Regions from separate parts of the Shewanella sp. DW31 genome, predicted to be linked through region 1. Evidence: predicted binding sites of a transcription regulator. Region 1 holds the regulator's gene; each other region holds the start of a gene.
What was found. The regulator MetJ, encoded in region 1, represses methionine synthesis genes. The targets are predictions, from matches to a motif close to TAGACGTCTAGACGTCTA.

Region 1 (4,412 bases):
TTGATTTTATTAGGATCGGCGTTGAACACCCCTTCCACATCGGTCCAAATGGTCACGCGCTCGATATCGGCGAGACTAGCAATCAGGCTGGCACTAAAATCTGAACCATTACGACCAAGTAACAAGGTATCGCCACGCTCGTTAGCACAGATAAAACCTGTGATCACTAAGCGTTCATTTGGATGCGCGGCTAATAGGGCTTGTACTTTAGCGCGGGATTCTTGTACCCGAATTTGCGGCACAGCGGCTTCATCGGCCACTAAAATTGAACAGGCATCCACATGGCTTGCCGCCACGCCAGATTCGCGCAGTAGCGCCGCCATTAAACGTGCCGACCAACGTTCGCCAAAGCTCACCACATGATTGATTTGGTATTCGTTGCGCTCGTCTAAGGACAACAAGCTGATGAGTTGCGCTTTATCAGTGGCCAAACGCTCACGCAGATCTCGGGCTTGTTCATTCGACAACAACTGCTCAATCAACCCCTGTTGGTAACTGATCAGCACTTGTAATTCTTCTTGCCATAGCTGACCCGCATCACGCAGCGCTAATAATTTATACAGGAAATTCGTGCTTTTACCCGCCGCAGAGACCACCACGAGATCATCACTATGACCGTGGGTTAACAGGATATGGGCAACTCGACGATAACAATCGGCATCCGCTAAACTGGAGCCACCAAATTTATGTAAGTGACAACGTGCCATCTATTATTCCTCTACTGACAAGCCGCAACGGCGGCTAATCCTGCTTGAATATCTGCAACTAAATCGGCGGCATCTTCAATACCCACCGATAGACGCAATAGGGTGTCCTTAATACCAGCCTCGAAGCGCGCCTGCGGCTCCATGGCTCTGTGGGTCATAGTGGCGGGCACTGCCACTAAACTTTCGACGCCACCTAAACTTTCCGCCACGCTAAATAAGCTGAGTGCACCTAAAAAGGCCACCACTTCGGCCTCGCCGCCTTTGAGCTCAAAGCTCAGCATAGCGCCAAAGCCCTGTTGTTGCTTGGCCGCAATGGCGTGACCTGGATGATCCGCAAGCCCTGGGTAATAGACTTTGCTCACCACAGGGCTTTGCGTTAATACCTCAATAATACGCTGGGCATTGGCTTGATGCTCGCGAATACGCACCGCTAAGGTACGTAGGCCGCGCAGGGTCAGATAACTGTCAAAGGCTGACCCCGTTAAGCCTAGAGTGTTCGACCACCAATGTAAGCTTTCGCCGATTTGCGCGTCTTTGGCGACCACAGCGCCGCCGACCACATCGCTGTGACCATTGATATATTTAGTGGTGGAGTGGATAACGATATCCGCGCCTAACAATAGGGGTTGTTGCAATATCGGCGATAAAAAGGTGTTATCGACCACCACCAGCGCGCCGACCTCATGGCTCGCCTTAGCAATGGCTTCGATATCTACCACACGCAATAACGGGTTCGATGGGGTTTCGAGCCACACCATCTTAGGATTCTGCGCAATGGCGGCGGCTAACGCTTGGCTGTCGGTTTGGTCGACCACAATGAGCTTAAACTGGCCTTTCTTCGCCAAGTTGGTAAATAAACGGTAGGAACCGCCATAGCAATCATGGGGTACAACTAATAAGTCATCGGGGCCGAGCAAAGTGGTCACTAAGGTGATGGCCGCCATGCCAGTGCACGTCACTATGCCAGTGGCGCCCTTTTCTAATTGCGCTAATGCTTCGCCTAAAATGCAGCGCGTTGGGTTGCCTGAACGACTGTAATCGAATTCGCGGGGATTTTTATGACCATCGAAAGCGTAATTAGTCGACAAATAAATCGGTGGCACAACTGCACCATATTGAGTATCGCTTTCGATACCCTGACGCACTGCCAGTGTGGCTAATTGACGCTCTGCCATGGGGGACTCCTAAATTCGGTAGACTGATAGAGATGTCTGGACGTCTAAATGTACCTAAGCCCAACGCCATCGTCAATAGGCGTGAAGACGTTTAGACGTCTGAACATAAAGAAATCTGTTTGCAATCACAAAGAAATAGTAGCAATAATTTGACTGTTCTTTGTAAGGGTTTAAAATCTGCCCCGAATTTAGCGTTATAACAGGTGAGTCAATGACTGAATGGAATGGGGAATACATCAGCCCCTATGCTGAACATGGCAAGAAGAATGAACAAGTAAAAAAAATTACTGTGTCTATTCCGCTCAAAGTGCTTAAGGTCCTCACGGACGAACGTACTCGTCGTCAGGTCAATAATTTGCGTCACGCCACCAACAGCGAGCTGTTGTGTGAGGCATTTTTGCACGCCTACACTGGCCAGCCATTGCCCAACGATGAAGATCTGTCAAAAGATAACCCAGACAGCATTCCCGCCGAAGCCAAGTTGTTGATGGATCAAATGGGAATCGAGTGGGAAGACATGGAATAGCGACTCATCGCTTTCAAAGTCATATCACAGTGCTCATCAATAGGGATCGTTAACGATCCCTTTTTGTTTATACCCAAGCGACTTCAAACTTTAAATTTCACCATCTTGAGTTGGTTTGGGATATAGGAAATCCTATGTTTTCTATGATAGATCCACAGACACTCGCCTTAGCCTCGCTGGTCGTGTTTCTGGGCGCCTTAACCCAAAGTCTTATTGGGTTTGGGCTTGCGGTTGTCGCCAGTCCTTTGCTGTATATCGTCGATCCACAACTTGTACCTGCGCCTGTTATTGCTATGGGTTTCTCCATCGCCCTGCTGACCTTAGTGCGTGAACGCGGTCACTTAGAATTCAATGGCTTGCAATATGCGCTCCTAGGTCGCGTGCCCGGTGGTTTTATCGGCGCGAGCCTGTTGCTGTTTGCGCCTCAACCCATACTGGGTTTATCCATCGCCGCCATTGTGACTGTCGCAGTGATCCTCAGCCTGTATAAATTCAGCCTGCCAGTGAATAAGAAAACCCTCTTCGGTGCGGGCGTGGTTTCAGGGATCTTCGGCAATATCGCCGCGATTGGTGGCCCGCCGATGGCGATTTTGTTGGCAGGCAAAGATGCCTCGCAGTTTCGCGCAGCGCTGTCGGCCTTCTTCATTTTTAGCTCCATGATTGCACTGATCATTTTAGCGATCACTGGCTTATTAGAATTAAAACATCTGTGGCTGTCGTTGATGCTGCTCCCCTCAGTGATTTTAGGTTACTTAGTCGCAGGACGATTAGTGGGCCGTGTCGATAAAGAGAAGACAAAGATGGCAACGTTAGTCCTGTGCAGTATCAGCGCCTTAGTGCTAACGGTGAAGTCAGTTATCGAACTCTTACCCCAATAAGCGTCCCGCTTGTACTGGCAAACCTTCTCAAAATTCAAACAATAAAAAAGCACTGACATTGCCAGTGCTTTTTCTTTATCTATCAATATGTAAAGCCAGCTTACATTCAGCTTAAATAGCTTTGCCCTGCGTACACAATAAAGTGTCTTAAGGCGAGTACGCCCGTTAAGCTCGCACAAGCCACCATGATCATTGCGCCCTTAGTGTGGCGAGTCGCGGCTGGTAGCAGCATAAACAGCAATGGAATACCAAAGCCGATACCGACAACGCCTATCCAGAACACGCTTGCCCATAGCCCAGAGGTTAACGACGCTAAGGCCGCAGCAGCCGCGCCGCCCTTGAAGTACAAGGCGCAGAACAACATGAACAGGAACAAGATTTCAATTGCCATCACAGGCAACTCTAACCCGTGCATCTTGACTAAGGTTTTATCGTGGCTGTCAGTCTTAAACAGCAAGAGTGCCAGTACCGCGTTTGCCGCAGCGCCCGCCGATAAACCCGACACTAAAAACAGCGCAGGCAGTACCGCAGTGTTGAGCATAGGATAGGCATTCATCGCCGAAATTAAGAAGCCAGTGTAAGCCCCTACGCCAATGGCGAGGACAAACAACAATACTTCAATCAGCTTTCGAAATGGCATAAGTAACTTAGCGATAGGTGTTAGGAAACCCAAACCCCATTTTGGTAAGTCATCCCGCAGCACAATAATGGCGTACGCAAAAGCTAAGGGAGAATACGCCAGCAGCGCCAGCACCCCGATTGCCATCACAGACTGGAAGTTATAGTGAATTAAGATCAACCAAAAGTGGAATGGTTTGGTTAAATCAAACACTAGACAAGCTAGACCTAAGCTAATTGCCACAGGCCCAATAATGGCTGCCGCCTTAAGAATGCTGCTTTCAGCTCCCGCGCTGAGTTCCTTATTCGCCCAGCGCAAACCAATGCCAATCAGTAAACTGCCCGCGGATAACCCCGCCATAAACAGGTAAACGGCGATGACCCAGTGCCAAGTGACAGGATCATATTGCGCCATGTCGCCCCAAGTATTGTTCATAATCAAATCCCCCCTCTTTTGGTAGGAACGCGATATACCCTAGGTTTAGTGCCCAAATGGGTTTTATCTTGG
Region 2 (4,412 bases), on a different contig from region 1:
GCAACAACAATGCCGATGTCAGCGCACTTCAAAGTGGCGATCTTAACGTTATTGACCTGATTATTGAAGGTGATGAAAACACCGCGCAAATTACTCAATCAGGTAACGGTAACTGGGTAGGCGGCGATAACGACACTTCATTTGCTTCAAATTCATTTGGCGTTAGCGGTGACAATAACAGCCTGTCAATCACTCAAACGGGTAATGACAACTTAGTGTTAGGTTCTCAAGCGGGCACTAACAACAGCATCAACGTGAACCAATCAGGCAATATGAACGTTGCCACTGTAGTGCAATACTAGTCAATACTGTTAAACCACCACAGCTAAACTCTTTGGTGGTGGTTTATAAAAAGGGTGTTAAACAAAAAGCGGGAATGTTTAAATAAACATTCCCGCTTTTCTATGTTGATATGCTAGTAATCATTAACATTAACCACTCACAGCGAAAAGCTAACGACCAATATCTTTAACTGACTAACTGCACAGCTCAAAGTGAGTTTGATAGGTTTGCGCCCAACGTAAAAGCTCAACCCGATTACGAGACTGGGTCTTGCGGAAAATAGAAGAAATATGTGCCTTCACTGTATGTTCGCTGATACATAACCTATGAGCGATTTCTTTATTTCTCGCACCACTCGATACGAATTGAATGATAGTGCGTTCACGGGATGTCAGCATCTGCAGCATAGCTACAGTATCAGAGGGCATTTCATTATTACCTTCTAACTTTTGTACAACACGGCGGAACATTTTGCTTAGTAAAGTTCTATCGTACCAAAGTTCCTCTGCCACCATTTTACGTAAACCCGTTAACATCAGATCCATACGTTGATCGGCAAATAAAATACCTCGAATGCCGAGTAACATTGCAGATTCTTGGTCTAAGGAGTCACGCTCAACTTGATACAGCGCCACAGGAAAATGTGACACTAATCGCGAAGCTAACAGAGGTATCCCTTTGTTATCTAATGCTGAACCTTTTTGGGTGATCAGATAAAAACTACGGCGACTCTTGTCTAAATCCAGTTCAGCCGCATGCTTTACTATACGCGTTTTCAAACCAATGGATTCAGCGAGTAACGCTAAATGACATGGCGCGGCCATTTGGTGTAAAAAAACCAATTCATTAATTGTGCTCAATGACTCTCCTCCCTGAAAAGTATTCTCTATTGCAAAATGGTATGTTTGACTCGTCTTTTTAGTTAGATTTTTCAACATTCCATTAACCTAGTTAATTCTGACTAGTTAACGATTGAAAAACATCACCCAAATGTACTATTCCCTGTTTAATGCTAGTAGGTTCGACTAACTCACCACAATAAAATGGAATAACAGTCAAAAATACCGTTTTACTTGGCCAACGCCCAGCACCTAATACTTTCCAACTATGACGTTATCAACCCAAAGTTGCAACACAAAGAAAACACAATAACAACACTAAAGTATGACAACTCAATGTCATCACACTCACACCATACATTTCAGGGAAGAAAGTCTTACAACTCGAACAGAGAGCATCACCCACTTTTAGCCGCTAAATCCTCTGCTTGAGTCTCGCGATTTGTTTATCTTGAAAACGAGACAGTAAAGCTAACGCGACAATTGCGCCAATGAGGGCAAGAAACATGTCGGATTGGGTATCCCATACATAGCCTTGAGTCCCTAAAAAGGCTTCAGCCCCTTCGCCGGTTGCCACGGCAACCCACCATTCGATCAGTTCATAAAACGCCGAAAAAGCGAGCACAAAACAAGTGGCAAGAAACGCACACCAAGCCCCAGGTTTGACAGCTTGATTACGCAACATAATTTCACGGGCCAGCATGGCTGGGATAAAACCTTGCGCAAAATGACCCACTTTATCGTAATTATTACGTTCTGAACCCATCCAATCGGCAATCGTGTCGAATAACGGCACTTCAGCGTAAGTATAATGAGCGCCTACAAACAACACACAGCAGTGTATTAAGACGAGAAAATACACTAAAGGTGTTAGTGGAAAACGTTTACGAGTAAAGAATAAAATCGGTACAGCAATCAATGCAGGCAAGGCTTCGAGCCACCATGTGAAAGGATCTGCGGGTTTTATCGCCGACCACACCAAAACTGAGAGGTAAATACCGCACCATGCGATTTTGTTATTCAATGTTTCTTCCTCTTATGCGATATTGTTCTAAATTTAGAATATTAACTTTAGCCATCTAGCCCTCCACACTGAGCAAAAAAAGTGCTACTTTGGTGGGTGAAGGTTGTGAGCATATCATAAGAAACATTTCTATTAATTAGAGGGTACCCATATCATGGCGAAACATTCGCTGGACAAGGATAAGATCAAGATCCTGCTGTTGGAAGGCGTCCACCAATCTGCGGTCGATGTATTTGAACGTGCGGGATACACCAATATCGAATACCACAAAGCTTCCTTAAGCGATGAAGCCTTACTTGAGTCCATTAAAGATGCGCATTTTGTGGGACTTCGTTCGCGTACCCAATTAACTGCTGAGGTGCTGAAACGTGCCGAGAAGTTAATCGCGATTGGATGTTTCTGTATTGGAACCAACCAAGTTGACCTTGCCACCGCCGAATCCCTTGGTATCCCAGTATTTAACGCACCCTTCTCAAACACGCGCAGTGTTGCAGAACTCGTGATTGGCGAAATCATTATGTTGATGCGGGGTATCCCTGAACGCAACGCTATCGCTCACCGTGGCGGCTGGATGAAAACCGCAGCGGGCAGCTATGAAGTGCGTGGTAAAACCTTAGGTGTGATTGGTTACGGCCATATTGGTACTCAGCTTGGCATTCTGGCGGAAACCTTAGGTATGCGCGTCGTGTTCTTCGATATCGAAGACAAACTGCCACTAGGTAACGCACAACAAGTCCATTCGTTGGAACTCCTATTAGCACAAGCTGATGTAGTAAGCTTACATGTCCCTGAAACTCCACAAACAAAAGACATGATAGGCGCTGCCGAGTTTGCAGCAATGAAAAAGGGCAGCATCTTTATCAACGCATCACGCGGTACTGTAGTCGATATTGAAGCTTTAACCTTTGCGTTAAAAGAACGTCACCTCGCAGGTGCCGCAATCGATGTATTCCCCGTTGAACCACAATCGAATGACGATGAATTTATCAGTCCTCTACGCGGTTTAGACAATGTTCTCCTCACGCCGCACGTCGGCGGTAGCACGGCCGAAGCCCAAGAAAACATTGGTATTGAAGTCGCGGGTAAGCTCGCTAAATACTCAGACAACGGCTCAACCGTTTCTGCGGTTAACTTCCCTGAAGTGTCATTACCAACGCATAAAGGCACCTCGCGCTTGCTGCATATTCACCAAAACCGTCCGGGCGTGTTGATCAAGATCAACCAAGCCTTCTCGGAAAAAGGCATCAACATCGCCGCCCAATATTTGCAGACCACCGCAGAAATTGGTTATGTCGTGATGGAAGTCGACACAACTCAAGCGGAAGAAGCCTTAGTTGAACTCAAAGCCATTGAAGGTACATTGCGTACCCGCGTGCTGTTTTAAACTTTAAACTCCACTCGCTTTAAGCCTATCGACTAAAGCACACATATTAAGGCGGACAGATCATTCACAGATATGTGCGCCTTATGCTTTTGAGCCAACTGGAATTCCGTTACAATCTAGCCTCTCACATCGTCTTCATTTTCAGGATCTCGCTATGACTATTTCAGTTTCTACGCCCCATTGGGATCTGGACGCTACCTTGCCTCCACTTATGCTTGCCAACTTATCTCATTTGGGCCTCATCAAAGTCGTTGGAGAACAAGGCCGCAGTTTTATCCATGGCCAAGTGACCACAGACATCAGCTCATTGGCCACAGATCAATGGCGCTGGGGCGCGCATTGCGATCCTAAAGGTAAAATGCTGGCCAGTTTCAGAACCTTTGCCATTCAAGATGCACTCTTTATGTTGATGCCAAAGGATGCCATCGAAGTCGATTTACCCCAGTTACAAAAATATGCCGTGTTTAGTAAAGCCACCTTAAGCAATGCATCCGCTGAGTGGACTCTGCTCGGGGTTGCCGGTGAACAGGCAAGCCAATTTGTGAAACAGCATTTTGGTGATATTCAGCAAGAACTCACACTCATTGAAAATGGTGCGATTTTAAAAGACGCTGAACGTTTTATTTTAGTATTAACACCAAATGCCGCAGCAGCTTTAGTTGCGCAATCGGAACTGAGTGTATTTGACGCCAGTGCATGGCAAGCGTTAGAGATTGCAGCAGGTTACCCCAACCTTGCCGCCAGCCATGCCAGTCAGTACGTACCGCAGATGTGTAATCTACAAGCGGTTAACGGTATCAGCTTCAATAAGGGCTGTTACATGGGACAAGAAACCATAGCGCGAATGAAATATCGCGGTGGTAATAAACGCGCCCTGTATATC
Region 3 (4,412 bases), on a different contig from region 1:
CGTAAATGGCTAACTGGCCCGCGTTGACAATGCCCATATCCATGCCGACTTTGATGGCGTGGTACAGGAAAACGGCGTGGATCGCCTCGCGCACTGGGTTGTTACCGCGGAACGAGAACGACACGTTCGACACGCCGCCCGAAATCATTGCATAGGGCAGGGTCGCTTTAATCGCTTTTATGGCATCAATAAAATCGACGGCATAGTTGTCGTGTTCATCGATACCCGTGGCGATGGCGAAAATGTTCGGGTCGAAGATGATGTCTTCGGGCGGAAAACCGACCTTGTCGACCAGCACGCGGTAGGCGCGGGTACAAATTTCGATTTTACGCGCCTTAGTATCGGCCTGACCTTGCTCATCGAACGCCATAATAATGGCCGCCGCGCCGTAGCGTTTCACCAGTGTTGCTTGCTCGATAAACTTGGCTTCGCCTTCTTTAAGGGAAATCGAGTTAACTATGCCCTTGCCTTGAATACATTTGAGGCCAGCTTCGATCACTTCCCACTTAGAGGAGTCGATCATAATAGGTACGCGGCTGATGTCGGGCTCAGAGGCTATCAAGTTTAAAAACTTGTGCATGATCTCTGCGCCATCGAGCATGCCTTCGTCCATGTTGATGTCGATGATTTGCGCGCCGCTTTCGACCTGCTCGCGGGCCACATCGAGCGCTTGCTCAAACTTGCCTTCTTTGATTAATTTTAAAAACTTGGCCGAACCTGTAACGTTGGTGCGCTCACCCACGTTAACGAACAGGGATTGGGCGTCGATAGTCAGTGGTTCCAAACCGGCTAAGCGGCAAGCGACGGGAATATCTGGCAAAATACGCGGGTCATGGCGGCTCACCGCTTCGCGGATCACGCGGATATGTTCAGGCGTACTACCACAACAACCACCGATAATATTGAGCATGCCTTCGCGCGCCCAATCTTCGATCACATTCGCCATGTCTTCTGGGGTTTCATCGTAACCGCCAAACTCGTTCGGCAGGCCTGCATTCGGATGCGCCGACACATAACATTCGGCTATACGGGATAATTCTTCGACGTACGGGCGCAATTCTTTTGGCCCAAGTGCACAGTTAAGACCGATAGATAAGGGCTTGATATGGCGAAGGGAATTGTAAAAGGCTTCGGTCGTTTGGCCTGTCAGTGTGCGGCCAGAGGCATCGGTAATGGTGCCCGAAATCATGATCGGCAATCTGTCTTTAGAATGCTGACCAAATAAGTCATCGAATACGGATTCAATCGCAAACAGCGCGGCTTTGGCGTTTAAGGTATCGAATATGGTCTCGACCATAATGATATCCGCGCCGCCTTCAATCAGCGCCTTAGTGGATTCTTTGTAAGCAGTCACTAACTCATCGAAGCTGACGTTGCGATAGCCTGGGTCGTTCACATCAGGGCTAATCGAACACGTACGGTTAGTGGGGCCTAACACACCGGCGACATAGCGTGGAATGCCTGTGGCAGCAAAGGCTTCATCACAGGCTTCACGGGCGAGTCGCGCGCCGGCTAAGTTAATTTCGGCGGACAGCGACTGCATGTCGTAGTCGGCCATGGCGATGGTGGTGGCGTTAAAGGTGTTGGTTTCAATGATGTCGGCACCGGCGTTTAAGTAGTCGGTGTGAATTTGTTTGATGATGTGGGGTTGCGATAAGACCAAGAGGTCGTTGTTACCTTTGACATCCGTATGCCAATCTTTAAAGCGTTCGCCGCGATAGTCCTCTTCTTCCAGCTTGTAGCCTTGGATCATAGTGCCCATGGCACCGTCTAAGATCAGAATGCGCTCTGCAAGCTGTTTGCGAATGTCTGCTAATATTTGGCTGGCTTTGGTTGAGGGTATCGTCATAAATAATTACCTTAAATACAGCTAAGTTAAGTCCAAAAATCGGCCATTGTTATGCTAAGTGCATTTTATTGTCGTCAGCCGACATTTTTTTGAATACTTGCTCTTAAAAATTTGTTTTGGACATTTAAACGTATAGACGTCCATAATACGCGACTTATGATTGTCAGGGCAAGATGAAAGTCAAAGGCATTAGGAGCGAGAATCGAGAATCTAGAATTTAGGCCCTCGGCTTGAGTTTCTAGCATCTAGTCCCTAACTAAAAAGGCATATATGAAACAAGTTCGATTGTTATTGTTACGCCACGGTGAGTGTGAAGGCGGCGCGATCTTGCGGGGTCGTGTGGATGTGCCTTTAAGCAAAAAGGGTTGGCAACAAATGTCGGCAGCAGTTGAGTCACAGGCCAGCGTGTGTAGCGCGATTTATAGCTCGACTTCACGCCGCTGCGCCGATTTTGCCCACGCTTTTGCCGCCGAGCTGCATTCGACGGCGGCACTGATATCTGAGTCAAGGCCATTGCAGGCGCAGTGTTTGTCGGGTTTACAGGAAATTGATTTTGGTGATTGGGACGGTTGTCGGCTCGATGAACTGTATCAACAAGAGGGCGAACACTTAGCGGCGTATTGGCAAAACCCTTGGCAAACTCCGCCGCCTAATGGTGAAACTATGGCAAGTTTTGAGTCGCGGGTGAATGGGACGATTGACCAGATACTCGCCGCCGAGTTTGAACGATTGACCCTTGACTCACATAAAATGGGTAATGAAAACAGTGCCATTAATGAAACCACTGACAATATGCCAGCCACTCAAGTGTGGGTCGTGACCCACGGCGGGGTGATCCGTCACTTAATGGCGCGTGCCTTAGGGGTTGAACGGGCGGTGGGGTTTTATAGTCAACTCGATTTAACCGTGGCGGCCGTGGTGAGCATTAATGTGCTGCAAGATGAACAGGGTGCCTGCTATTGGCGTTTAGATTGGCCGAGTGGGCGCAGGTGTTGAGGCCTTATTTCACGACCTAGGAGTTATGATGTAGGCGTGATCGTTTGGCGAGAATAAGCTGACATGAAAATATTCTGATTTAAACAGCATTGCCTAATGGGATAGATGTAGGATAATGCTTTTCCCTGACGTTTGAACGAGATAGCGTATTACATGCGCAATGAGTGATAACGTCGCAGAAATAGGTGTTGGGAATAGACTCTCTTTGTTCGAATCGCTCCGTTGTTTTAATTCAAGTGGCGTTGTTAACAAAGAGCATATCAACCCAAACATAATAGGGAATCGGGGAGCTGCTCGTCAGTCAGCCCGAACTGTGCCCGCAACTGTGAGTAGTGAAAAAGATCTCGAATCTTCTTCCCTACGAGTCAGGAGACCTGCCTATTTCTGTTATCGCTGCGTGCAGCCTTAGTTCTCGAGCGGGTGACTCGAGGGAGCAGATGACAATATGCACAACCTTTTTTTATACAGGTTTGGACTCGATAGGAGCGCCGCTTAGGTGAAACTTTCCGCAATCCAAACTAACAGCCCCGTGAATGACAGTGACACTAACCCGTCATTGAGCCCGTCAGTCGCGCTCAATGTGAGCCAGTTGAGCTGGTGTATCGATGGCAAAACCATTCTTTCCAATATTAACTTCACGCTGCCAACGGGGCAGATGCTGGGGCTGATTGGCCCTAACGGTGCGGGCAAGTCCAGTTTACTGCGCTGTTTGTATCGGTTTGTTCGCCCAACTCAGGGCAACATTACTCTTTTTGATCAAGATATTGAGCGCTTGTCGCCCAAGGCGTTTGCCTGTCGCGTTGCCGTAGTGCAGCAGGATACACCGCACTATTTTGACCTCACCACAGAGCAATTGGTCAGCATGGGCTTAACGCCCCACAAGGGCATGTTCGATACCAATTCGAGCTGTGATACTGAGCGTATTGCTAAGGCTTTAGAGAAAGTTGGCTTGAGCCATAAGATGCACCAACAATATGAGCACTTATCCGGCGGTGAAAAGCAACGCGCCTTGATTGCCCGCGCCATAGTGCAGCAGCCACAGCTTTTAATCCTTGATGAGCCAACGAATCACCTCGATGTGCGCTATCAAATTCAAATCCTCGAATTGGTGCGTAGTCTTGGGATTAGCGTGATTGCCTCTATTCATGATCTTAATTTAGCCAGTGCCCTGTGCGACAGTTTGTTGTTGATCCATAACGGGGAAATCAGCGCTATGGGGACGCCAACCGAAGTATTAACCGAGGCGCGAATTGGCGATGTGTTTGGCGTGTGTGCTCAGGTATCGCCCCATCCACAACATAAAAAGCCCTTAATCAGCTATTTTTATGGTTACCACCATGTAGATCATGGCCTGAACGAGCGAGGCGAGGGTGGATGACTCAGGGGAGTAAACAATATTTCATCTCATATTTGGGGCGTATCGTGACACCGTTGACGAGACAACAACTGATGCTGCTCGTATTAGGTATCATCACTTTGATAACGCCTATTGCCGCGACGAGTTTTGGTGCGGCGAACATCAGTTTTACGGATGTTATTCAAGTATTTATCAATAAGGAGACGAACC

Region 2: a site for MetJ is predicted at 2,194-2,211, ahead of serA (phosphoglycerate dehydrogenase). Genes of this name have one in related genera too.
Region 3: a site for MetJ is predicted at 1,975-1,992, ahead of metH (methionine synthase). Genes of this name have one in related genera too.

Annotation. Positions count from the first base shown of each region.
Region 1 is NZ_JADWMP020000019.1:6,730-11,141, reverse strand. It holds gene GWI56_RS15475 (bifunctional aspartate kinase/homoserine dehydrogenase II) at 1-707, opposite strand, end outside; gene metB (cystathionine gamma-synthase) at 719-1,882, opposite strand; gene metJ (met regulon transcriptional regulator MetJ) at 2,094-2,408, shown strand; gene GWI56_RS15460 (sulfite exporter TauE/SafE family protein) at 2,543-3,286, shown strand; gene nrfD (NrfD/PsrC family molybdoenzyme membrane anchor subunit) at 3,393-4,340, opposite strand; gene GWI56_RS15450 (4Fe-4S dicluster domain-containing protein) at 4,343-4,412, opposite strand, start outside.
Region 2 is NZ_JADWMP020000010.1:129,214-133,625, forward strand. It holds gene GWI56_RS10730 (curlin) at 1-302, shown strand, start outside; gene GWI56_RS10735 (LuxR C-terminal-related transcriptional regulator) at 477-1,142, opposite strand; gene GWI56_RS10740 (DUF2238 domain-containing protein) at 1,537-2,145, opposite strand; gene serA (phosphoglycerate dehydrogenase) at 2,300-3,529, shown strand; gene ygfZ (tRNA-modifying protein YgfZ) at 3,684-4,412, shown strand, end outside.
Region 3 is NZ_JADWMP020000001.1:88,104-92,515, reverse strand. It holds gene metH (methionine synthase) at 1-1,849, opposite strand, end outside; gene GWI56_RS00405 (histidine phosphatase family protein) at 2,120-2,845, shown strand; cobalamin riboswitch at 3,066-3,242, shown strand; gene GWI56_RS00400 (ABC transporter ATP-binding protein) at 3,342-4,223, shown strand; gene GWI56_RS00395 (iron ABC transporter permease) at 4,220-4,412, shown strand, end outside.